4 regions of the Bradyrhizobium sp. WSM471 genome follow, and region 4 is predicted to be linked to each of the others. Evidence: predicted binding sites of a transcription regulator. Region 4 holds the regulator's gene; each other region holds the start of a gene.
What was found. Region 4 encodes LexA, which represses DNA repair genes until DNA is damaged. Its sites were predicted from a motif close to TGTTCNNNNTGTGTTCNG; they were not measured.
Positions count from the first base shown of each region.

Region 1: a site for LexA is predicted at 2,068-2,085, ahead of BRA471DRAFT_RS20335 (single-stranded DNA-binding protein). Genes of this name have one in related genera too.
Region 2: a site for LexA is predicted at 3,845-3,862, ahead of uvrA (excinuclease ABC subunit UvrA). Genes of this name have one in related genera too.
Region 3: a site for LexA is predicted at 2,739-2,756, ahead of BRA471DRAFT_RS11115 (PA0069 family radical SAM protein). Genes of this name have one in related genera too.

Region 1 is NZ_CM001442.1:4,560,855-4,566,625, forward strand. It holds gene gyrA (DNA gyrase subunit A) at 1-1,033, opposite strand, end outside; gene BRA471DRAFT_RS20335 (single-stranded DNA-binding protein) at 1,406-1,903, opposite strand; gene BRA471DRAFT_RS20340 (outer membrane protein) at 2,362-3,111, shown strand; gene BRA471DRAFT_RS20345 (outer membrane protein) at 3,346-4,035, shown strand; gene uvrA (excinuclease ABC subunit UvrA) at 4,318-5,771, shown strand, end outside.
Region 2 is NZ_CM001442.1:6,019,064-6,024,834, reverse strand. It holds gene BRA471DRAFT_RS27405 (ABC transporter substrate-binding protein) at 1-1,110, opposite strand, end outside; gene uvrA (excinuclease ABC subunit UvrA) at 1,265-3,778, opposite strand; gene BRA471DRAFT_RS27395 (ABC transporter substrate-binding protein) at 3,951-5,192, opposite strand; gene BRA471DRAFT_RS27390 (ATP-binding cassette domain-containing protein) at 5,234-5,771, opposite strand, start outside.
Region 3 is NZ_CM001442.1:2,576,851-2,582,621, reverse strand. It holds gene BRA471DRAFT_RS11130 (glycosyltransferase family 39 protein) at 1-40, opposite strand, end outside; gene BRA471DRAFT_RS11125 (ribonuclease HII) at 139-996, opposite strand; gene BRA471DRAFT_RS11120 (VOC family protein) at 1,074-1,529, opposite strand; gene BRA471DRAFT_RS11115 (PA0069 family radical SAM protein) at 1,554-2,717, opposite strand; gene BRA471DRAFT_RS11110 (phosphoketolase) at 2,928-5,342, shown strand; gene BRA471DRAFT_RS11105 (acetate/propionate family kinase) at 5,351-5,771, shown strand, end outside.
Region 4 is NZ_CM001442.1:4,664,703-4,670,473, reverse strand. It holds gene BRA471DRAFT_RS20805 (ComEC/Rec2 family competence protein) at 1-1,948, shown strand, start outside; gene BRA471DRAFT_RS20800 (hypothetical protein) at 2,087-2,521, opposite strand; gene lexA (transcriptional repressor LexA) at 2,985-3,686, opposite strand; gene glp (gephyrin-like molybdotransferase Glp) at 3,863-5,074, opposite strand; gene BRA471DRAFT_RS20780 (HAD family phosphatase) at 5,665-5,771, opposite strand, start outside.

The sequences.
Region 1 (5,771 bases), 100 kb from region 4:
CCACCATGTTGACGCCGAAGCTCGTCTGCAGCGGCGTGAACCTGTAGAGCTGATTGAGCACCACATCCGGCACGGCGTCGCGTTTCAATTCGATGACGACGCGGTAGCCGTCGCGATCGGATTCATCGCGCAGGTCGCCGATGCCCTCGATCTTCTTTTCCTTGACCAGCTCGGCGATGCGCTCGACCATCGTCGCCTTGTTCACCTGGTAGGGAATCTCGGTGATGATGATCGCCTCGCGCTCCTTGCGGATGGTCTCGATCGCGACCTTGCCGCGCATCATGACCGAGCCGCGGCCGAGGTGATAGGCGGCGCGGATGCCCTGCCGTCCGAGGATGACGCCGCCGGTCGGGAAATCCGGTCCCGGCACGATGTTGATGAGCTCGTCGATGGTGAGCGCGGGGTTGTCGATCAGCGCGACGCAGGCGTCGATGACTTCGCCGAGATTGTGCGGCGGGATGTTGGTCGCCATGCCGACCGCGATGCCGCCGGCGCCGTTGACGAGAAGGTTCGGGAACTTGGCCGGCAAGACCGACGGCTCGGTCTCGTTGTTGTCGTAGTTCGGCTGGAAATCGACCGTGTCCTTGTCGATGTCGGCCAGCAGGGCCAGCGCCGCCTTCGTCAATCGGGCTTCGGTGTAACGATAGGCAGCCGGAGGATCGCCGTCGACCGAGCCGAAATTGCCCTGGCCGTCGATCAGCGGCACGCGCATGGAGAAGTCCTGCGCCATCCGGACCATGGCGTCGTAGATCGACTGGTCGCCATGCGGATGATATTTACCGATGACGTCACCGACCACGCGGGCGGACTTGACGTACTTCTTGTCGGGCGTGTGCCCCTGCTCGTTCATCGAGTACAGGATGCGGCGATGCACCGGCTTCAGACCGTCGCGAGCGTCAGGCAGCGCCCGCGCCACGATCACGCTCATGGCGTAGTCGAGATAGGACTTCTTCATCTCCTCGAAGATGGAGACGGGGCGAATATCCGAGGGTTGCGCCGGCTGGTCGCCGGGCTTGTCGTCGTCGTCAGCCAAGGGGAAATCCGGTGAAGTTTTATCTGGGAATCATATAGCGCATCGAGCCCCTGATAACCACCCTCGCGGCGTTCTGGGAAGCGCTTTTTCCGCCTATTTTTCCAACAACTTAAGCCCTTGCGAGCGGTGTCGCGGACGGCCCCCGCATCGGCCTTGCAAAATCGCCGGGGACGCGGGGAAAACCGCGCGGCGAGCTTGCCACATCAGCGCATTTGCCAAGCCGCAATCCGAGCTCACCCCAAACCTGAAGCGGGCCCGGAAATCCCGAGCCCGTCCTGCCGATTAGTGGGATTTTCTGACACGAGATGAGAAGCGGCGCCGATCCGGCGGACGCATCCGCATCGAGACGCCGCGTTCTCAGAACGTGATCGCTCAGAACGGGATATCGTCGTCCATGTCGCTGTTGCGGCCACCGCCGCCGGCCGCAACGGGGCGCCGCGGCGCGCTGCTGACTGGACCGGAGGAGCCGAAATCGCCGCCCGGCTCGTCGCCGAAGCTGCCGCCTCCCCCACCGCCGCTACGGCCGTCCAGCATCGTCAGGGTGGAGTTGAATCCCTGCAGCACGACTTCGGTCGAGTACTTCTCGACGCCGCTCTGGTCGGTCCATTTGCGGGTCTGGAGCGCACCCTCGACGTAAATCTTGGCGCCCTTCTTCAGATACTGCTCGGCGACCTTGCAGAGCCCTTCATTGAAGATCACGACGCGGTGCCACTCGGTCTTTTCCTTGCGCTCGCCGGTCGCTTTGTCGCGCCACGTCTCCGAGGTCGCGACGCTCAGATTGGCAATCGGCCGCCCGTCCTGGGTGCGGCGGATTTCAGGATCCTTGCCGAGATTTCCAACCAGAATGACCTTGTTGACGCTTCCCGCCATCTCCGCTCTCCGCTCCGAATGCCATTGAATTCAAGAAGGCCGGTCCGCTCCCCGCGTTCCGCCGTGCCTGTTGAGGCGACCCTATACGCTCGCCGAACGCTTGCGGACGCCGATCAGTCCGTCACCCCTCCGGTTATCCCCACATATAGCATCGACCTCCGGCTCGTTCCAGATTTGTTCTTGGCGAATGACAGCACTGAAGGTGTGGGATCGATCGGCGATGTCCTGTGGGAAGGCACGCGTCGATTGGAACCTTTGTAGGTTCCAAAAAACGGAAGAAAGAACTTAACATTCAGCAAGTTATGGCTACTCGCACTGCCCCGTTCTTGTTGCATTTCGGAGACGGACTCTGCCGCTCCGCAGAGCTACGGTTGCCTTCGACTTAGTTCATATGGGCCTCGCGCCTGATCAGCCGCTTCGGGGACATTAAGAGGCGGACGAACCTGGGGAGACTGGCAATGAATAAGCTTCTTATTGGTGCAATCGGTGCAGTGGCGATGGGCCTGTCGGCTCCGGCCAGTGCGGCGGACATGGCCGCGCGTCCTTACACGAAGGCGCCAATGGCCGCGCCCGCACCGATCTATACCTGGACCGGCTTCTACGCCGGTGTGCAGGGAGGCGGCGGCTGGGGTCGTAGCGACGAGACCTTCTTCGACGGTCCGAACACAGCGATCTTCGCGGGCAGCCAGAGGTATGACACGAGCGGCGGCTTCGTCGGCGGGGTGTTCGGCTACAATTGGCAGTCCGGTCCGGCCGTGTTCGGCATCGAAGGCGACTATCACTGGGCCGACATCAGCGGCCGTTCGGCCGAGATTAACGCCGGCCTCGGCGACACCTACTTCACGAAGATTCGTGGCTTCGGCGACATCAAGGGCCGTCTCGGCTACTCGACCGGCCCCGCGCTCTGGTTCGTCAGCGGCGGTGCCGCGGTCGGTGACATCCAGCACCGCTACGACGGCGTTCCCGGAAACGTCTTCGTCCAGAACGACTGGCGCTGGGGTTGGACCGTCGGTGCAGGCGCTGAATACATGTTCGCTCCGAACTGGTCAGCCAAGGTCGAGTATAACTACATCGATTTCGGCAGGAGCACGATCCAATACTCTCCAGTGGTCACCAACCGCTCCGAATGGACCGACACCGTTCACACCATCAAGGTGGGCGTGAACTATCACTTCAACTGGGGCGGCTCGCTCGTCGCGAAGTACTGATATCCCTCTGATATCATTGAGATCAAAGGCCGGCCCTGTGCCGGCCTTTTTTGCTGTGCTTCCCAGCTCGGAATAGTCAGTCAACAACCATTACGTTTCAAACATGGTGTGACTTTTGAGTGACACAACTTGCGGCTTCACTGGTGTATGGAGACATCAGTTGGACCACCGCGTCCGATGCCCTTCCCGATCGTGGAAGGCACAATCAGAAACTGGGACTGGGATTAGTTGAAAATGAAAAAGGTTTGGTTGGCTTCGGCCTGTTTGTTCGCTCTCGCTGCCCCGGCTTCGGCCGCTGATCTGGCGGCGCGCCCCTACACCAAGGCTCCGGTGGCCATGGCTTCGGTCTACAACTGGACCGGCTTCTACCTCGGTATCGTCGGTGGTGGTGCTTGGGAAAATTCCTCGACCGACCCGAAGATGAAGGGCGGCTTCGTCGGCGGCACCGCCGGCTATAACTGGCAGACCGGCAACGTCGTGTTCGGCGTCGAGGCCGATGGCGCCTGGGCAGACGTCAGCGCTTCGGCCGCTGGTACGGTTTTCGTTGCGGGCGTCGGTGGCATCCCCGCCTCGCTGAGCTCCAAGACTGACGCGATGGGCACCGTGCGCGGCCGCATCGGCTGGGCCGTCAACAACGTGCTGTTCTACGGCACCGGTGGTTACGCCTGGATCGACAACAAGCTCACCGCCACCCTGGGCGGTCTCTCGGTCTCCGACAGCAAGTTCCACTCGGGCTGGACCGTCGGCGCGGGCGTCGAGGCGTTCTTCGCTCCGCAGTGGTCGGTCAAGGGCGAATACCTCTATCGCAGCCTCGGCGGCGAGACCTACTTCGGAGGCGCCATTCCGACCGGAACGCTCAACCTCCACACCGTGCAGGTCGGCGTGAACTATCACTTCGGGGGCCCGGTGGTCGCGAAGTACTGAGTTCAGTACCTAGCTCCAACGCATCCACGTTACGAAAGGCCGGCCTTGCGCCGGCCTTTTTGTTTGACGGGCACGTCGCCTCGAGTTTCGACTGCCGCGCTCCTGCCAGATGCCGCCAGCGCGCCAACAATCCGTTGACGATTCGCAAACGCCACTGGAAATCCGCCCCCGTTCTTCCTACGTTCGCTCACATACCCATCGGCGCCGATCCCGGTTCCGGGCGAAGCGCGCCTATTACGTTGGCGCGATCGCGCGCTTTTGGATTCCTTGAGGACCACCAGGATGGATGAAGTGATCAAGGCGAAGCGCCAACAACAGAACGCGGGAGCACACCTGCGCGCAATTACGATCCGTGGCGCGCGCGAGCACAACCTCAAGAACGTCGACGTCGAGATTCCCCGCGACAAGCTGGTGGTGTTCACGGGGCTGTCAGGCTCCGGCAAATCCTCGCTCGCGTTCGACACCATCTACGCCGAGGGCCAGCGCCGCTACGTCGAATCGCTGTCGGCCTATGCCCGCCAGTTCCTGGAGATGATGCAGAAGCCCGACGTCGACCAGATCGACGGCCTGTCGCCGGCGATCTCGATCGAGCAGAAGACGACGTCGAAGAACCCGCGCTCCACCGTCGGCACCGTCACCGAAATCTACGACTATATGCGCCTGCTGTGGGCGCGTGTCGGCGTGCCCTATTCGCCCGCCACCGGCCTGCCGATCGAGAGCCAGACCGTCTCGCAGATGGTCGACCGCGTGCTGGCGCTCCCCGAGGGCTCGCGGCTCTATCTGCTCGCGCCCGTCGTGCGCGGCCGCAAGGGCGAGTACCGCAAAGAGCTCGCCGAATGGCTCAAGAAGGGCTTTCAGCGCGTCAAGATCGACGGCGCCTTCCACGAGCTCGCCGAAGCGCCGACGCTAGACAAGAAATTCCCGCACGACATCGACGTCGTCGTCGACCGCATCGTCGTGCGCCCCGACATCGGTCAGCGCCTCGCCGAAAGCTTCGAGACCGCGCTGAAGCTCGCCGAGGGTCTTGCCGTCATCGAATTCGCCGATGCGCCGGCTGCAGCAGCCCCCGCGGAAGAGAAAAAGAAGACCGCAAAGATCCACGACAAGAGCGGACCCGAGCGCATGCTGTTCTCGGAAAAGTTCGCCTGCCCGGTGTCCGGTTTCACCATCCCCGAGATCGAGCCCCGGCTGTTCTCGTTCAACAATCCCTATGGCGCCTGCCCTGCCTGCGGCGGCCTCGGCGTCGAGCAGCATGTCGACGAAGACCTCGTCATCCCCGACAAGGAGCTCGCCATCGGCAAGGGCGCGATCGCGCCCTGGGCCAAATCCTCGTCGCCCTATTACATCCAGACGCTGACTGCGCTCGGCAAGCACTACAAGTTCACGCTGACCACCAAGTGGAAGGATCTGCCCAAGAAGACGCAGAACGCGATTCTCCATGGTTCCGGCGAGGACGAGATCAAGTTCTCCTACGAGGATGGCGTCCGTTCCTACGACACCAAGAAGCCGTTCGAGGGCGTCATCACCAACATCAACCGCCGCTATCGCGAGACCGAGAGCGAGTGGGCGCGCGAGGAGCTGGCGAAGTATTTCCACGACGTGCCCTGCGAGGCGTGCCACGGCTTTCGGCTCAAGCCCGAGGCGCTCTGCGTCAAGATCGGCGGCAAGCATATCGGCGACATCTCCGAGATGTCGGTGAAGGGCGCCGGCGCGTGGTTCGAGACCGTGCCGGAGGC
Region 2 (5,771 bases), 1.4 Mb from region 4:
GACGTCGAGCGCGGCCTTGCGAATGGCCTCGGGCTCGAAGCTGCCGTACTTCTCCTTGGCGACCGGCAGCACGTTGTTGAGCAGGATCCAGGTCTGGTTGAAACCCATCGAGCAATGCGGCGGCACGTCGGTGGCGCTGGTCTTGGCTTGATAGCGCGAGACCATGGTCTTCGTGAGATCGCCGATGCCCGGCGCGAGCTTCGCCGGATCGAGCAGTTGCGCCGGCACCGGATCGATGTTGCAGAAATTATCGATGTCGGGGCCGAAGGTCGCGCGCAGCTTGTCGAGCTGGCTGTAGCCGGCGCCCGCGCCGAACAGCATCTTGAAGCGCAGGCCGCTCTCGCGGGCCTGACGCAGGAACAGGGTGATGTCGGGGTTGTAGCCGGCATGCGAGATCACATCGACCTTGGCGCGCTTGAGCTTGGTCACAAGCACCGAGAGATCGGGCGCGGAAGCCGAATAGCCTTCGCGCATCACCACCTGGATGCCCGCCTGCTTGGCATAGGCCTCGTCCGCCGCCGCGACGCCGACCCCATAAGGGCCGTCCTCGTGGATCAGCGCAACCTTGACGTCCTTCGGGTCCATGCCGAGCTTGCCCTGCGCGTGCTCGGCGACGAAGCCCGCGAACGCCTGGCCGTACTGATCGGAATGGATCTGCGCGCGAAACACATATTGCAGGTTCTTGTCCTTGAACACGGCGGTCGAGACCGCGGTCGTGATCCAGAGGATCTTCTTCTGCTGCTCGACCTTCGCCGCCATCGGCACCGCATGCGCGCTGGAATAGACGCCGTTGATGATGTCGATCTTCTCTTGGCTGATCAGCCGCTCGGCCTCGTTGATCGCCACGTCCGCCTTGCTCTGCGAGTCCGCCGCGACCGGCACGATCTTGGTCTTGCCGCCGATGCCGCCCTTTTCGTTGACGAGGTCGATGGCGATCTGCGCGCCGACCGAGGAGGCGACCGAGCCGCCGGCGGCGAACGGACCGGTGAGGTCGTAGATCAGGCCGATGCGCAAATTCTCGGCTTGCGCCTGGGCCCGTGTCCAATCGAGGCTGAGTGCGGCGGCGGCAACCGCCGAGCTCTTCAGCAGCTGCCTGCGTGAAGTCGGCATCCTATCCTCCCTCAAAATCGTTTTATGACTTGGTCTTGTTATCTTTTTTCGAAGTATGGGGAGCGGGGCGGCGGAAAGTCAACATGGCGAAAGTCGGGGTCTGGCTCCGCGGCGCAGAACGCAATTGCGAAATGGGTGACGACGAGATCGCCCGCTACTGTTTCAAGCGTCGGGCGAGATAGCCGGCGGTCTTCCCGCCGGCCTCCGCGACCTCTTGCGGTGTTCCCGACGCAACGATACGGCCGCCTTCATCACCGGCACCGGGACCGAGGTCGATGATCCAGTCGCTATGAGAGACGACATCCATGTCATGCTCGACCACGACCACGCTGTTGCCGGCGTCCACGATGCGCTCGAGCTGGGCGATCAGGCGCTCGACATCGCTGGGATGAAGGCCGGTGGTCGGCTCGTCCAGGACATAGAGCGTGTGGCCGCGTTGCGGACGCATGAGCTCGGTCGCGAGCTTGATGCGCTGGGCTTCGCCACCCGACAGTTCGGTCGCGGACTGACCGAGGCGGATATAGCCGAGGCCGACCTCGCGGACGACCCCCAGCGAACGGTTCAGTGTTGGATCTTCGCGGAAGAATTCGAAGGCCTCGTCGACGCGCATCGCCAGCACATCCGCGATGGATTTTCCGCGGATCTTCACCTCCAACGTCTTGTCGTTGTAGCGCGCGCCCTTGCAGGTCGGGCAGGGTGCGTAGACACTGGGCAGGAACAGAAGCTCCACGCAGACAAATCCTTCGCCTTCGCAGGTGCTGCATCGGCCCTTCGCGACATTGAACGAGAAGCGCCCGGCATCGTAGCGGCGGGATTTTGCCTGCGGCGTCGCGGCGAACAGCTTCCGGACGTGGTCGAACAGGCCCGTATAGGTCGCAAGGTTGGACCGCGGCGTGCGGCCGATCGGCTTCTGATCGACCACCACGAGGCGATCGACCTGATCGAGGCCGGCGACGATCTTGCCACCCAATGTCTCGATCGCGGGTGCTGCCAGGCTGTCGTCATCCGCTTCCGCGGTCCGTGTATGGCCGAGATGCTCCGCCACGGCATCGACGAGGAATTGGCTGATCAGGCTCGATTTGCCCGAGCCCGACACGCCGGTCACGCTGGCGAGAACCCCGAGCGGGACATCGACGTCGAGGCCGCGAAGATTGTTGCGGGTCACACCCCGGACTTTCAGATGCGCCTTCGGTTCGCGGCGCACCGTCGGCAGCGGCTTTCGTGGATGGGCGAGATAATGGGCGGTTCGGGATTGCGCGACCTGACTGAGCCCTGCGGGCGGTCCACTATAGAGGATGTTCCCGCCGCCTTCGCCGGCATCCGGCCCGACGTCCACCAGCCAGTCGGCATGCCTGATTACCTCGATCTCGTGCTCGACCACGAAGATCGAATTGCCTGCGTGTTTCAGCCGGTCCAGCGCCCGCAGCAGCGCCTCGGTGTCGGCGGGATGCAAGCCTGCGGACGGTTCGTCGAGCACATAGACGACGCCGAACAGGTTCGAGCGGACCTGCGTCGCCAGACGCAAGCGCTGCAACTCGCCCGGCGACAGCGTCGGCGTGCTGCGCTCGCAGGCGAGATAGCCAAGCCCGAGGTCGAGCAGGACGGCCAGCCGCGCCGACAAATCCTCGCAGATGCGCCTTGCCACGACCGCCTTTTCCGACCTGTCGCTCGAGGCTTTCGCGAACGGCCTGACCACCACTTGCAGTTGCTTGAGCGGCAGATGCGACATCTCGGCGATGTTGAGGCCGGCAAACTTGACCTTGAGCGCCTCAGGCTTCAAACGCGTGCCGTGGCAGGTCGGGCAGTCCTGGGTGATCATGAATTGCGCGACGCGGCGCTTCATCATCGCACTCTCGGACTTGGCATAGGTCTGCATCACGTAGCGCTTGGCGCCGGTGAACGTACCCTGATAGCTCGGCTCCTCCTTGCGGCGCAGGGCCCGTTTGACCTCGGCCGCAGTGTAACCGGCATAGACGGGAACGGTCGGCTGCTCCTCCGTGAACAGGATCCAGTCGCGGTCCTTCCTGGGTAGCTCACGCCAGGGCTTGTCCACATCGTAGCCCAGCGTTGTCAGGATGTCCCGGAGGTTCTGTCCCTGCCAGGCACTGGGCCAGGCCGCGACGGCGCGCTCGCGGATGGTCCTGGTGTCGTCGGGCACCATCGATTTTTCGGTGACGTCAAGCATCCTGCCGATGCCGTGGCAGGTCGGGCAGGCGCCTTCCGGCGTGTTCGGCGAGAATGATTCCGCATAGAGCATCTTTTGTCCGCGCGGGTAATCGCCGGCACGGGAATAGAGCATCCTGAGCAGGTTCGAGATGGTCGTCACGCTGCCGACGGACGACCTCGTCGTTGGCGCGCCGCGCTGCTGCTGGAGCGCGACGGCGGGCGGCAGGCCTTCGATGTCGTCGACTTCGGGGATCTGCATCTGGTGGAAGAGACGCCGCGCGTAAGGCGACACCGATTCCAGATATCGTCGTTGTGCCTCGGCGTAGATCGTCCCAAAGGCGAGCGATGATTTTCCGGAGCCCGATACGCCCGTGAACACGACGAGGGCGTTGCGCGGAATACTGACGTCGACGTTCCTGAGGTTGTGCTCACGCGCGCCTCGCACGCGAACGAAGCCGTCATCCTGCATCAGGCCATCGGGTTGTCTTGGTCGGTCGTCCATCTGGCTGCTCCGGCCCACGCATAGGAGGTTAACGGCAGGATCGCAGGATGGGTCCACCGATGCCAGCGTACCCGTTGCGTTCTGCACAAAACGAAGGCCCGCCGCGATGGAAGCGACGGGCCTTTCAGGGTGATGGGTGCCCAGTACCGAGCCCGGTGGCGGGCTCGGCCGGTTACTGCGACAGCTTCACGAAACTCGGAAACTTGAGCTTGCCCTCCGCGATCTTCTCGGGCCAGACCACGACCTGCTTGGAGTCCTGCCACTGGAAGACCAGACCTGACACGGTCGTCGGACCCGACTTGATGCCGTGGGTGAACTCGTCGTCCTTGCCGTAGAACTGGATGCGGCCGATCGTGCCCTCGTAGTCGGTCTTTTCGAGTTCAGTGACCATCTTGTCGGGATCGGTCGAGCCCGCGCGCTTGATCGCCTCCGTGATGAAGTAGACCTCGTCATAGGCAGTGTAGCCGGTGTAGGCCGGCGGCGAGCCGAACTTGGCCTTGAACGCCGCCGCGAACGGTTTCGTCTTGGAGGTCACGGCGACGTCGGGCGTTGCGACCGCCAGCGACGGGACGCCGTCGGCGGCACCATTGGTGTCCTTCCAGAAGGTCGGGCTCAGCGCCTGCGCGCTGATGCCGAACATCGGGACCGGCACCTGCTGGTTCTTCCACTGCACGGTCGGCTGCACGCCGACATGCGAGATGCCGGTAACGATGACGTCCGGCTTCTTGGCCTCGATATTGTTGAAGATCGGCGTGAAGTCGGTGGTGTCAGGCGAGAACCGCACGTGCTCGACGACCTTGAGGCCTGCTTTCGGAAGACAGGCCTCGTAGCCGACGTCGAGCGGCTTGGTCCAGGCGGCGTCCTCGCTCATGATCGCGACCGTCTTGAACTTGAGCTTGTCGACCAGCAGATCCTTGGCGGCGTCGCAGACGAGCTGCGCTTGCGCGGCCGAGGTCAGATAGCCGTGGAAGGTGTACTTGTTCTTCTCATAGTCGTTATGGATCGCCTTGGTGATCTCGTTCGAGGCCGCGCCGGGGGTGATCAGCGGCATCTTCAGCCGCGCCGCCCAGGGTTCGAGCGCGAGAACGACCTCGCTGATGTAGCTCGCGATCACGGCGGAGACCTTGTCCTCGCTCACCGCGCGCTGGAATGCACGCACCGAGTCGGCCGAGGAGCTCTTGTTGTCGTAGGTCACGATCTCGATCTTGCGGCCAAGAATGCCACCCTTCGCGTTGATCTCGTCGGCGGCGATCTGCGCGCCGCCAGGCGTCGCGGCACCCGCAATCGACTGCACTTCGGCGATGACGCCGATCTTGATCGGGTCGTTCGACTGCGCGTAGGCGGGAGCAGCGAGGCACAGCGCCAGCGCGGAGGCGAGGAGGAAGCTGCTGCTCAAATTCGGCGATGGTCGCATGGTCGTTTCCCTTTGCTTCTTTTGTTGTTGGTATGCGCGAACTAGAGAAAATCGGCGCCAGCCTCCGCGGCGAAGCGGCCCGGATCGCCTTCCCAGACGATCCTTGCATGTTCGAGCACATAGACGCGGTCGGCATGCGGAAGCGCGAAGGTCACGTTCTGCTCGCCGAGCAGCACCGTGATCGACGTCGTCTGCCGCAGCTTCTCCAGGGCCTTGGACAGGAGCTCGAGGATGACGGGGGCGAGGCCCAGCGTGGGCTCGTCCAGGATCAGGATCTGCGGCTGCATCATCAGCGCACGGCCGATCGCAAGCATCTGCTGCTCGCCGCCGGAGAGTGTTTGCGCCATCTGGCCCTGACGCTCTTTCAGGATGGGGAACAGCTCGAACAGCCATGCGAGCTGTACCGCACGCTTGTCGTCGGCCAGATGTTGCCCGCCGAGATCGAGGTTTTCACGCACGCTCATCTCGCCGAACAGCTCGCGCGATTCCGGGCACTGCACGAGGCCGCTGCGGGCGATCTTCGCCGGCGTCGTGCCGCGCAGCTTCTCACCGCTGCGCACGATCTCGCCGCTATAAGGC
Region 3 (5,771 bases), 2.1 Mb from region 4:
GCGCGCGAATGAGCTCGATGACCAGGGAGGTAAACCGCATGCAACGTCCGAAAGATGCAGCCAACCCGTGCAGCCGGCCCTATTCGCTCACGACTATTTTGATAGAGGGCGCGGCGCGTCGTGGCAACCGAGTCTCGTCTAGAGATTTGCCGACGCGTCGACTTCCAGGCTCGTGTCCACCTGCAGCTCGATCTCGGTCACTGCAAACAGGTCCTGTGCCGGCTCGACCGTCCAGGGCATGTGCTTGGCACGGGCGGCAGCGACGGGAGCGAAAAAGCTGCGGTGGTGGACGGTGGGGCCGAGGCGGTTGAGCGCCTCGAGATGCTCGGGAACGGCGTAGCCCTTGTGCTGCTCGAAACCGTAGCCGGGACAGTCCTGAGCCAGCGCGCACATCAGGCGGTCCCGCGTTACCTTGGCAACGATCGAGGCCGCTGCGATCGACAGGACGATGCCGTCGCCGCCGATCACGGCCTCGCAATCGCATGCCGTGTCGAGCCGGTCGCGGCCGTCGACGAAGACGTGCCGGGGCTGCTCGGGCAGCGCCACCACGGCGCGCTTCAGCGCCCATAGCGAGGCGCGCAGGATGTTGTCGCGGTCGATGCGGGCGCGCGAGGCGACGGCCACCGAGACCTGGGCGGTGGCGCAGATCTTGTCGAACAGCCTTTCGCGCTCCTCGGCCGTCAGTCGCTTGGAATCGTCGATGCCGCGCGGGATGCGGTCGGGATCGAGAATCACCGCCGCCGCCACCACAGGACCGGCCAGCGGCCCGCGGCCGGCCTCATCGCAGCCCGCCACCGGCCAGACGCCGCGCTTGATCAGCGCGCGCTCGCGACGGAAGCTCGGGGCGACCATGATGGCGCCCTTGGCGCCGGCCAGCGCCTTGACGATTTTATTGGGCGCAGCCCTCCCGTTCTTAGGCGCAGCCTTCCCGTTCTTGGGCGCAGCCTTCTTGGGCGCGCCTTTGGCCGGCTTCTTGGCGGATTGATCCCGAATCATGGCCGGGATCGTGCGCAAGCGGCATGGCCTGCGCAACCGGGAACCTCGGACAATTCCCGTTATTCAAGTCAGCTGCCCTATTCCGCCAGATGCACCCGCCGGTCCTCGCCGACTTCAATGCCGGGCGCGACCACGACTTCCCAGGGATGGCCGTCAGGATCGGCGAAATAGCCGGAATAGCCGCCGTAGTCGGTCTCATGCGCGGCCTTCAGCAGCGCGGCTCCCTTGGCGACGGCGAACGCCAGCACCGCATCCACCTCCTCACGCGCGCGACAGTTCCAAGCGAGCGTCATGCCGCCAAACGTCGATGGCCTCGGATGATCAGGCAATTTGGCGTCGACCGCGAGCTGATCCCAGGGAAACAGCGCGAGCACCGGACCGCCGGTGTCATAGAACGCCACGGCCTCGCCGGTCACCTTGAGCCGGCGCGAGAAACCAAGCGCGTCGTAAAAGGCAATACTGGTGCGGATGTCGTTCACGCCCAGCGTGATGACGGTAAGTCGCGGGATTGGAGCCGGCAGTTCCTGACTCATGCGACGCCTCTCTCACTTCGTCCCTCAGAACAGGCTGAGCTGATCGCCGTTCCGCTTTGGCTTGGCAAAATGATCCGTCGTCAGCTTGGAGCGCCGCTTGTTCAGCCCGAGCCTGTCGCAGGCGATCTCGAAGCGGCGTCCGATGGTCCAGGCCATCGGGCCGGTGCCCTTCATGCGCTCGCCCCATTTCGGGTCGTAGTCACGGCCGCCGCGCATGTCGCGGATCAGCGTGAAGACGTGACGATAGCGGTCCGGATAGTTCGCCATCAGCCATTCCCGAAAGAGATCGCGCACCTCGAGCGGCAATCGCAGCAATACATAGGAGGCCTCCTTGGCGCCGGCATGGGCGGCGGCATCCAGGATGCGCTCGATCTCGGAATCGTTCAGCGCGGGGATGACGGGCGCGACCATGACGGTGGTCGGAATGCCGGCCTCGGAAAGCTGCTTCAGCGCCTCCAGCCGCTTCGACGGAGTGGACGCCCGCGGCTCCATGGTGCGCGCCAGTTTCGGATCGAGCGAGGTCACGGAGATCCCGACCTTGGCGAGATTGCGCTTGGCCATGCGCGCAAGAATGTCGATATCGCGGGTCACCAGCGCCGACTTGGTGACGATCCCGACGGGATGGCCGGCGCGCTCCAGCACCTCCAGAATGCCGCGCATGATTTTGCGCTCGCGCTCGATCGGCTGATAGGGATCGGTGTTGGTGCCGATCGCGATCATCCGCGGCTCGTAGCCCGGCGCCGCAAGCTCTTTCTCGAGCAGCGCCGGCGCCTCGGGCTTCACGAACAGCTTCGACTCGAAGTCGAGCCCCGGTGACAGGCCGAGATAGGCATGCGTCGGCCGCGCGAAGCAATAGACGCAGCCGTGCTCGCAGCCGCGGTAGGGATTGATCGAGCGATCGAAGCCGATGTCGGGAGATTCGTTGCGGGTGATCACCTTGCGCGAGGTGTCGATCCCGACCGTGGTCTTGAACGGAGGCAGTTCTTCAAGGCTCTGCCAGCCATCGTCGAATGTGACGCGCGCCTCGGCCTCAAACCGGCCGCTGGCGTTGGACTGCGCGCCCCGGCCTCGCCTGCGCTGGCGGTCGATGGCGACCGCCAGCTCAGGGAAGTCAGAAGGCGCACCCGCCGGCTCGGAGGGCGCCGTGACCGGCGGGTGCTTGAGAGCATGAGAGGATGCTGGACTCATGAACACAAGATAGCACGCCAAAGGAACAAATCAAGAACGCAAACAAAAAACGTGAAAACAACCCCATGCACAGTAGATCTGCCCAAACTTCGCGCGCCCGCTTTTGACCTCACGCAACAGTGCCGTCACGGCGATCCCGTTTGATGCTGCCGAGGATCGATCTCGCCGGAACTCGGTTGGTGACGATCCCGGGTGAAGGTCGGCAGGAACATGACAAATCAACAACAATTGGCCGCAGCGAGCAGCGACCTCGATCTGCTCGATCGCTATTGGCGCGCCGCGAACTATCTCTCCGTCGGGCAGATCTACCTTCTCGACAACCCGCTGCTGCGCGAGCCGTTGCGGCCCGAGCACATCAAGCCGCGTTTGCTCGGCCATTGGGGTACGACGCCCGGTTTGAATTTCATTTATGCCCATCTCAACCGCGTCATCCGCGCGCTGGACCTGAGCGTGATCTATGTCTGCGGTCCCGGCCACGGCGGTCCCGGCATGGTCGCCAACACCTATCTCGAAGGCAGCTACAGCGAGATCTATCCCGATATCGCGCGCGATACCGAGGGCTTGCGCAAGCTGTTCAGGCAATTCTCCTTCCCCGGCGGCATCCCGAGTCACGCGGCGCCGGAAACGCCGGGCTCGATCCACGAAGGCGGCGAGCTCGGTTACGCGCTGGTGCATGCCTATGGCGCGGCCTTCGACAATCCCGACCTGATCGTCGCCTGTGTCGTCGGCGACGGCGAGGCCGAGACCGGCCCGCTCGCGGCGTCCTGGCACTCCAACAAGTTCCTCAATCCCGCGCATGACGGCGCGGTGCTGCCGATCCTGCATCTCAACGGATACAAGATTGCCAATCCGACCGTGCTCGGGCGGATGCGCGACGACGAGATCCGCGATCTCTTCCGCGGGCTCGGCCACGAGCCGCTGTTCGTCGAGGGCGACGATCCCAAATTGATGCACCGGACCATGGCAGACGCGCTCGACGTCGCGCTCGTCAGCATCCGGTCGATCCAGCAGCACGCCCGCGACGGCCGCAAGAGCGTCGAACGCCCGCGCTGGCCGATGATCGTGCTGCGCAGCCCGAAGGGCTGGACCGGCCCCAAGGAAGTCGACGGCAAGAAGGTGGAGGGATTTTGGCGTGCGCATCAGGTACCTGTCGCGAACTGTCGCGAGAACCCGGCGCATCTGAAGATTCTCGAAGACTGGATGCGCAGCTACGAGCCGGAAAGGCTGTTCGACGCGAACGGCGCGCTCGTTGCCGAGCTGCAGGCGCTCGCGCCCGAAGGCCATCGCCGCATGGGCGCCAATCCGCACGCCAATGGCGGCCTTCTGAAGAAGGAGCTGAAGCTGCCGGACTTCTGCAGCTTCGCCGTCGAGGTCCCTCAGCCGGGCGGCGTCGTGGCGGAGGCAACCCGCGAGCTCGGCAAATTCCTGCGCGACGTCATCCGCCTCAACGCCGGGGCCCGCAACTTCCGCATCATGGGCCCGGACGAGACCGCGTCAAACCGGCTCGATGCGGTGTTCGAGGCCACCGAACGCGTCTGGATGGAGCCGACAGAACCTTACGACGTGCACCTCGCCCAGGATGGACGCGTGATGGAAGTCCTGAGCGAGCACCTCTGCCAGGGCTGGCTGGAGGGCTACCTGCTCACGGGCCGGCACGGCTTCTTCTCCTGCTACGAGGCGTTCATCCACATCGTGGATTCCATGTTCAACCAGCACGCCAAATGGCTGAAGGTGACGCGGCATCTGCCGTGGCGGCGCCCGATTGCCTCGCTCAACTATCTGCTGACGTCGCATGTCTGGCGTCAGGACCACAACGGTTTCAGCCATCAGGATCCCGGTTTCGTTGATCTCGTCGCCAACAAGAAAGCGGACATCGTCCGCATCTACTTCCCGCCAGACGCCAACACGCTGCTGTGGATCGCCGACCACTGCCTGCGGACGTACAATCGCATCAACGTGATCGTCGCCGGCAAGCAGCCGGCGCCGCAATGGCTGTCGATGCAGGAGGCAGCCACGCATTGCGACGCCGGCATCGGCATCTGGAGCTGGGCCGGCACGGAAGATGCGAATGGCGAGCCCGATGTCGTGATGGCCTGCGCCGGCGACGTGCCGACACTGGAAACGCTCGCCGCCGTCGACCTGCTGCGCAAGGCGCTGCCCGAGCTCAAGATCCGCGTCGTCAACATCGTCGACCTCATGACGCTGCAACCCAGGGAGCAGCACCCGCACGGCTTGTCGGACCGCGACTTCGACGGCCTGTTCACGCGCGACAAGCCGGTGATCTTCGCCTATCACGGCTATCCCTATCTGATCCACCGGCTGACCTATAACCGCACCAACCACGCCGGCATGCACGTCCGCGGCTTTGCCGAGGAAGGCACCACGACGACGCCGTTCGACATGGTCGTGCTCAACGAGCTCGACCGCTATCACCTCGCGATCGAGGTGATCGAGCGCGTGCAGGGGCTCGCGACCAGGGCGGCGCAGGTGAAGCAGCAATTCCGTGACAAGCTGATCGAGCATTCGCGTTATGTACGCGAATACGGCGAGGACATGCCGGAAATCCAGGAATGGGTCTGGCAGAACAGCGCCGGCGGCAACACGCCGGCAGAGGCAGGCGACTGACAGCAGCCATGTTGAACATGGTTCTCGTTCTCAACTCGGGATCGTCGAGCATCAAATTCGGCCTGTTCGAAATCTCGGCGGCCGAGCCCACCCTGCTCTGCAAGGGCCTGCTCGACGAGCACGAGACGAAGCCGCGGCTCGTCGTGAAGAGCCCCGCGGGCGAAGACCTGTTCGAGAAACGGAGGGAAGCATCGGATGCGGCCAGCGATCATCTGTTCGCCGACGTGCTCGGCTTGATCGAGGATCGCTTCGGCGACCATCGCTTGCGCGCCGTCGGCCATCGGGTCGTCCATGGCGGTCCGGATTATTCCGCTCCGGTCGAGCTGACGGAGGATGTCACCGCAAAGCTGGAGGCGTTGACGCCGCTGGCGCCGCTGCACCAGCCACGCTGCCTGGCTCCGGTCCGCACTATCACGGCGATAAGGCCCG
Region 4 (5,771 bases):
GGTCGCGGCCGGCTTTGCCGTCGCGACCTGGAAGACGGCGCGCATCGCTCACCCGGTGCTGGCAAAGGCGCTCTATTCGGTGTCGTTGTCGGGCTTCGTCGAGGCCCGCGACATCCGCGAGCGCACAGATCGTTTCGTGCTGCGCGTCACCGCGATGGAGGCGCAGCGTAGCGACGTCAGGCTCGAGCGCGTGCGCCTGTCGGTCCGCAAGGGCACCGCGCCGGAGGTCGGCAGCTTCGTTCAGCTCAAGGCGCGGCTGATGCCGCCGCTCGCGCCGGTGCGGCCCGGCAGTTACGACTTTTCGCGCGACATGTTCTTCCAGGGCATCGGCGCCTCCGGCTTCGCAATGGGCGCCATCACGGTGGCGGCGCCCCCTGAGACCGCCGGTTGGCGGCTGCGTTATGCGGCCTTCATGCAAGGCTTGCGCGATGCGATCGATGCCCGCATCCGGGCGACGCTCGACGGCGACAACCGGGCGATCGCGACTGCGCTGCTCACCGGGCGACGCGATGCGATCACCACGCCCGTCAACGATGCGATGTTCATCTCCGGCCTCGGCCACGTGCTCTCGATCTCCGGTTATCACATGGCCGTCGTGGCCGGTGTCGTGTTCTTCGCGGTGCGCGCGCTGCTCGCTTTGGTTCCGGGACTGGCGGCCGGCTTCGCCATCAAGAAATGGTCGGCCGCCGCCGCGCTGGTCGCCGCCGCGTTCTACCTGCTGCTGTCGGGCGCGGAGGTCGCAACGCAAAGGTCGTTCTTCATGACGGCGGTGGTGCTGATCGCGGTGATGGTCGATCGCCGTGCCATCACCTTCCGCACGTTGGCTGTCGCCGCGCTGATCGTGCTGGCGGTCGCGCCGGAAGCGCTGGTGCATCCGAGTTTTCAGATGTCGTTTGCGGCAACGCTGGGGCTGGTGGCGCTGGTGCAGATCGGCATGCCCAATTTGTTTGCCTCGCCGGACCATTCGGCGACCGCGCGCATTGCGATGTGGGGTGGGCGCGAGATCGCGATGCTGTTCATGGCCTCGCTGATTGCGGGACTTGCGACTACGCCCTATGCCGCGTTCCATTTCCACCGTGTCACGCCGTTCGGCGTGCTCGCCAATCTCGGCGCGATGCCGGTGGTCTCGGCGCTGGTGATGCCGGCGGGACTGTTGGGGCTGCTTGCTGCGCCGTTCGGGCTGGACAGCGTGTTCTGGTGGCTGATGGGGATCGGCATCGAGTGGATGGTCGCGGTCTCCCGCTGGGTCGCGGCCTTGCCGGGCGCGGTCGGCCGCATCCCGGCGTTCGGGATCGCGCCGCTGATCGCGGCGAGCCTGGGAATCATCGTGCTGGGCTTGTTGCGCACGCCGCTGCGCTGGTCCGGCGCCCTGGTGCTGCTGGCAGCGATCCTCTGGGGACTGTCGGCGCGGCAGCCCGACATCCTGATTGCCGGGGATGGCGCGAGCGTCGCGGTGCGGGGCAGGGACGGATATCTGCACCTGATCAGGACCAACAAGGACAGCTTTCTGCTCAAGGAATGGCTCGCTGCCGACGCCGATCCGCGCGATGCCGGCAGAGCCTCGCTGGCCGATGGCGTGTCCTGTGACGAATCCGGCTGCGTGACGCCACTGGCCGACGGGAGGCTGGTCGCGCTGGCACTGCGCGTCGACGCTCTCGCGGACGATTGCAGTCGGGCCGCGCTGGTGGTGACGACACGTCCCACGCCGCCCGATTGCGCGGCGATGGTGGTCGATCGGCAGCGACTCGCCAGCCAGAGCGCGCTGGCGCTGACGCGGCGTGGTGACGGTTTTGTGGTTCAGACGGTAAGGGCGAGAGGCACGAGCCGCCCCTGGTTGCCGGCCGGCGCCGGTGAGGGTGATTTCGACGGCAGCCTTGCGCCGAAGGCGACCGCGCCCCGCATCAAGGACGCAACGCCGGCGGAGACCGACTTGCAGGCCGACGATTGATCTGATGGTGCGGAGCAATGCAGTGGGTTGGCGCATCCGCTCGGATTCGCCGGGCGCAAACCACACCTTCTCGCCGGCCACGGCCGGCGATGGCGATTCAATCCTGACCTCCGACCTCGTAGCCGGAGGGCGGCTGTGTCAGCCGATCGGCAGGTGCGTGACGGTCGGCTGCCTGTCGGCGATGATTTGCGCCTTGTTCTCGCGCTCGGTGACCGACTGAGTCACCGGCAGTTGCAGCACGGTCGCTCGCTGGCCTTCGACGAGCTGCGTCACCAGCACGTATTTGCCGTCGGGGAATTCGATCGCGTCATGATGGCGGTCGGGAACGTGCGGATCGATCTTGCCGAACTTGCCCACGCGGGAATTGATGGTGCGCGTCCAGATCCAGCGATTGTCGTAGCGGACGTCGTCGGCGAAGGCGAGCTCCGTTCCCGGCAGCAGGCAGACGGCAACAGACGGATCGGCTGCGGAGGCGAAGCCGCGCGTCGAGGTGCCGCGGAAGCTTGTCGTGACGATCGTCTCGCCGACTTCGGCGGGGCGCGACGCGACGGCATGCAGGCTGTAGTCACACATCGGGTGCTCCTCATGCTGGGATAGCAACCCGCGTCTCTCAATCGAGGCGCAGGCCTCTATCAGAGTTGAAGCACGAACGCTCTGCTTGGTTGTGGGCAAATCTGCGGCTGGTTTCTGCAGGCCGCGATCACATTATCTTTCCCGAATTCAATAGGAACAAAGCCCCTTGCGATGCATTCGGGAGGCGCATGCGCGAATATTGCCGGCTTGGCTGCAACGGTCGAACTTGACCGCTGGTCGCTGTTTCCTCGAACGCTCGAGCCGCGAAGCGGTGCTGTTTGAAGCGGTACCGCTTCGTCGGCGTCGCGAGGAGCCAGCGCCGGAGGAGGGGCCGGATAGTCTGTGCAGAACCAGAACGACTATCCAGCCGGAGCGGACGATCATCCGATCCAATCTCTGACCGGCGCTGCAGATCGGAAGCGCGCGAGGCGCCAAGCACTTCCGGTATGAAGCATTTCCGGTATCAGTACTTCCGGTAAAGCCCGATCAGCTTGCCCTGAATCTTCACCCGGTTGGGCGGCAGGATGCGGACCTCATAGGCTGCGTTGGCGGGCTCGAGCGCGATCGAGGCGCCGCGACGGCGGAAGCGCTTCAGCGTCGCTTCCTCGTCGTCGATCAGCGCCACCACGATGTCGCCGGTATCAGCGCTCTCGTTGCGCTGGATCAGCGCCATGTCGCCGTCGAGGATGCCGGCCTCGACCATGGAATCACCGCGTACTTCGAGCGCGTAATGCTCACCCGAGCCGAGCATGTCAGGCGGTACGCTGATGGTATGGCTGCGGGTCTGCAATGCCTCGATCGGCGTGCCGGCCGCGATGCGGCCCATCACCGGCACCGCGACGGGGCGTTCGCCCTCGTCCGCGGGCAGGCTGGAGCCCGCACGCACCTTGCCGAGATTGCCCTCGATGACGCTCGGGGTGAAGCCGCGGCGGCTGCCGGCGGCCGCCTGGAGCTCCGGCAGCTTGATGACTTCAATCGCACGGGCGCGGTTGGGCAGGCGTCGGATGAAGCCACGTTCCTCGAGCGCCGTGATCAGGCGATGGATGCCCGACTTCGAGCGCAGGTCGAGCGCATCCTTCATCTCGTCGAAGGAGGGCGGCACGCCGCTTTCCTTCAGACGTTCACTGATGAACCGCAGAAGCTCGTATTGTTTGCGCGTTAACATCTCGACCAAAGTCCCCCGGTTGATGTCGTCCGATTCCGAGACGCAGAATTCGGCCATAAGCCGCTACATGCTCGAAACAAATCATGAACGGACACTATATGTTCGATACATGTTCCGCAACTGCTTAATTTACCGTGAACAGGGCGAACTTCGCGGAACGCGCGTTGCGGGGGCGCTCAGACGGGGAGCCGCAACACTTCGCAAGCCGTGCCGGCTTCGGCCTTCGGCGCGAATGGTGCGCGCACGAGAAGTACCTGCGCTGCAGCGAGATTCGCAAGCAGCGAAGAGTCCTGATGATTGACGGGAAGAACGACGCGTGTGCCATCGTCACGCTCCTCCAGATGCGCCCGCAGATAGTCCTCGCGCTGGTCGTTGGCGCCGACGTCGCGGCCGAGCACGGCGCGTTCACGGCGATGGTGAATCACCGAACGGCCCGACAGGGCGCGAATCAGCGGCACCATGAACAGGAAAGCGCACACGTAGGACGACACGGGATTGCCCGGCAGGCCGATCACACCCATTGCGCCGAGTCGTCCGTGCATCATCGGCTTGCCTGGCCGCATCGCGATCTTCCAGAACGCCATCGCGATGCCTTCGTCCCGCAGCGCCTGCTGGACCAGATCGTGGTCGCCGACCGATGCGCCGCCGGTCGTGATCAGGATGTCGGCGCCGCTCTCGCGGGCGCGGCGGATGCCGGCGGTGGTCGCCTCCAGCGTGTCGGCGGCAATCCCGAGGTCGATGGTCTCGGCGCCCTCGCTGCGGGCGAGCGCGTGCAGGGCGTAGCCGTTGGAATAGACGATCTGGCCGTGGCCGGGCGTGGTGCCCGGCATCACCAGCTCGTCGCCAGTGGCGAGAATCGCGACCTTCGGTCGCCTGAAAACGGCAAGGTGCGGATGGTTCATCCCGGCGGCGAGCGCGAGGTCGCGCTCGGTGAGACGGCTTCCCTTGCGCAGGAGCACGTCGCCTTCGCGGAAATCGACGCCGGCGCGGCGGATGTGCCGTCCGGCGACCGCGGCTTCCTTGATCGTGATACGCTCGCTGGCGGCGACCGTGTCCTCCTGGATCACGACGGCGTCCGCGCCAGCGGGAACGACGCCGCCGGTGAAGATCCGCACGGCCTCGCCGGCGCCGACCGTCCCCGCGAACGGCCGGCCCGCCGCGACTTCGCCGATGACGGTGAGCTCCGAATCGATCGTCGCGGCATCGGCCGCGCGCACCGCGTAGCCGTCCATCGCGGACATCGCCTGCGGCGGCTGCGTGCGTCGCGCGGCGACGTCACGCGCGAGCACGCGATGGTAGGCCTCGTCGAGGGAAATCATGTCTTCCGGCAGCGGCTCTGCACCCGCCAGCACCGCGGCAAGCGCGTCGGAAACCGGCATCAAGGCCACGGCGAAAACTCCTGCTCGGCACGTTCGGGCGAATGTTCCGCAAGTCTTCTAGCCGAGCGCGGGCGCGGAGGCAAAAACGGGGCAGTCATCCCGCCGCTTCGCATTGTTCCGGAAGGCGGATCAAACGTGTCGCGGCATGATCCGAGGGAAGTGAGAGATCGGCAGGAGAGTGGTCATGGAAGCGACGAAAATCATGACAAGACGAGAGCGACGAGCGCCCCGGCCTGCATCGATCAGCTCCCTGCCTGCCCGGGAGTTACGTCGGGCGCCTTCGGCCCCTGGTCTTTGTCTGGCAGCGGATCGGCCTGGGATTTCAGGTCGGCGGCCTTGCTCACGAGCTTGGCGGAAAGGTCCGAGTCTGAAGTTGTCCTGGCGAATTCAAGGAGAAGAGAGGCCTGCCTAGTGAGGTAGTTTTTGCCCAACACGGTGATGCACCCGTTCGTAGAAGTCCCAACGGGCTGTAGACTCCTGAAGACGGTATTCTGTTCCGGGAACTCTGTATAAAAATGCACAAAGTGATTGGTTCCAAAATCTTTCGAATTAGTTCCGTCGGGCGCACCTTCCATGGGCTTCGCGCCGACGGATCGTCGTCAGATGCCCAATGCCTTCAACGCGTTCCCGACGTCACGCGGCGAGGTCACATGCACCGCCGTCAAGCCGCGCGCCCGCGCTCCCTCGATGTTTTCAGCAAGATCGT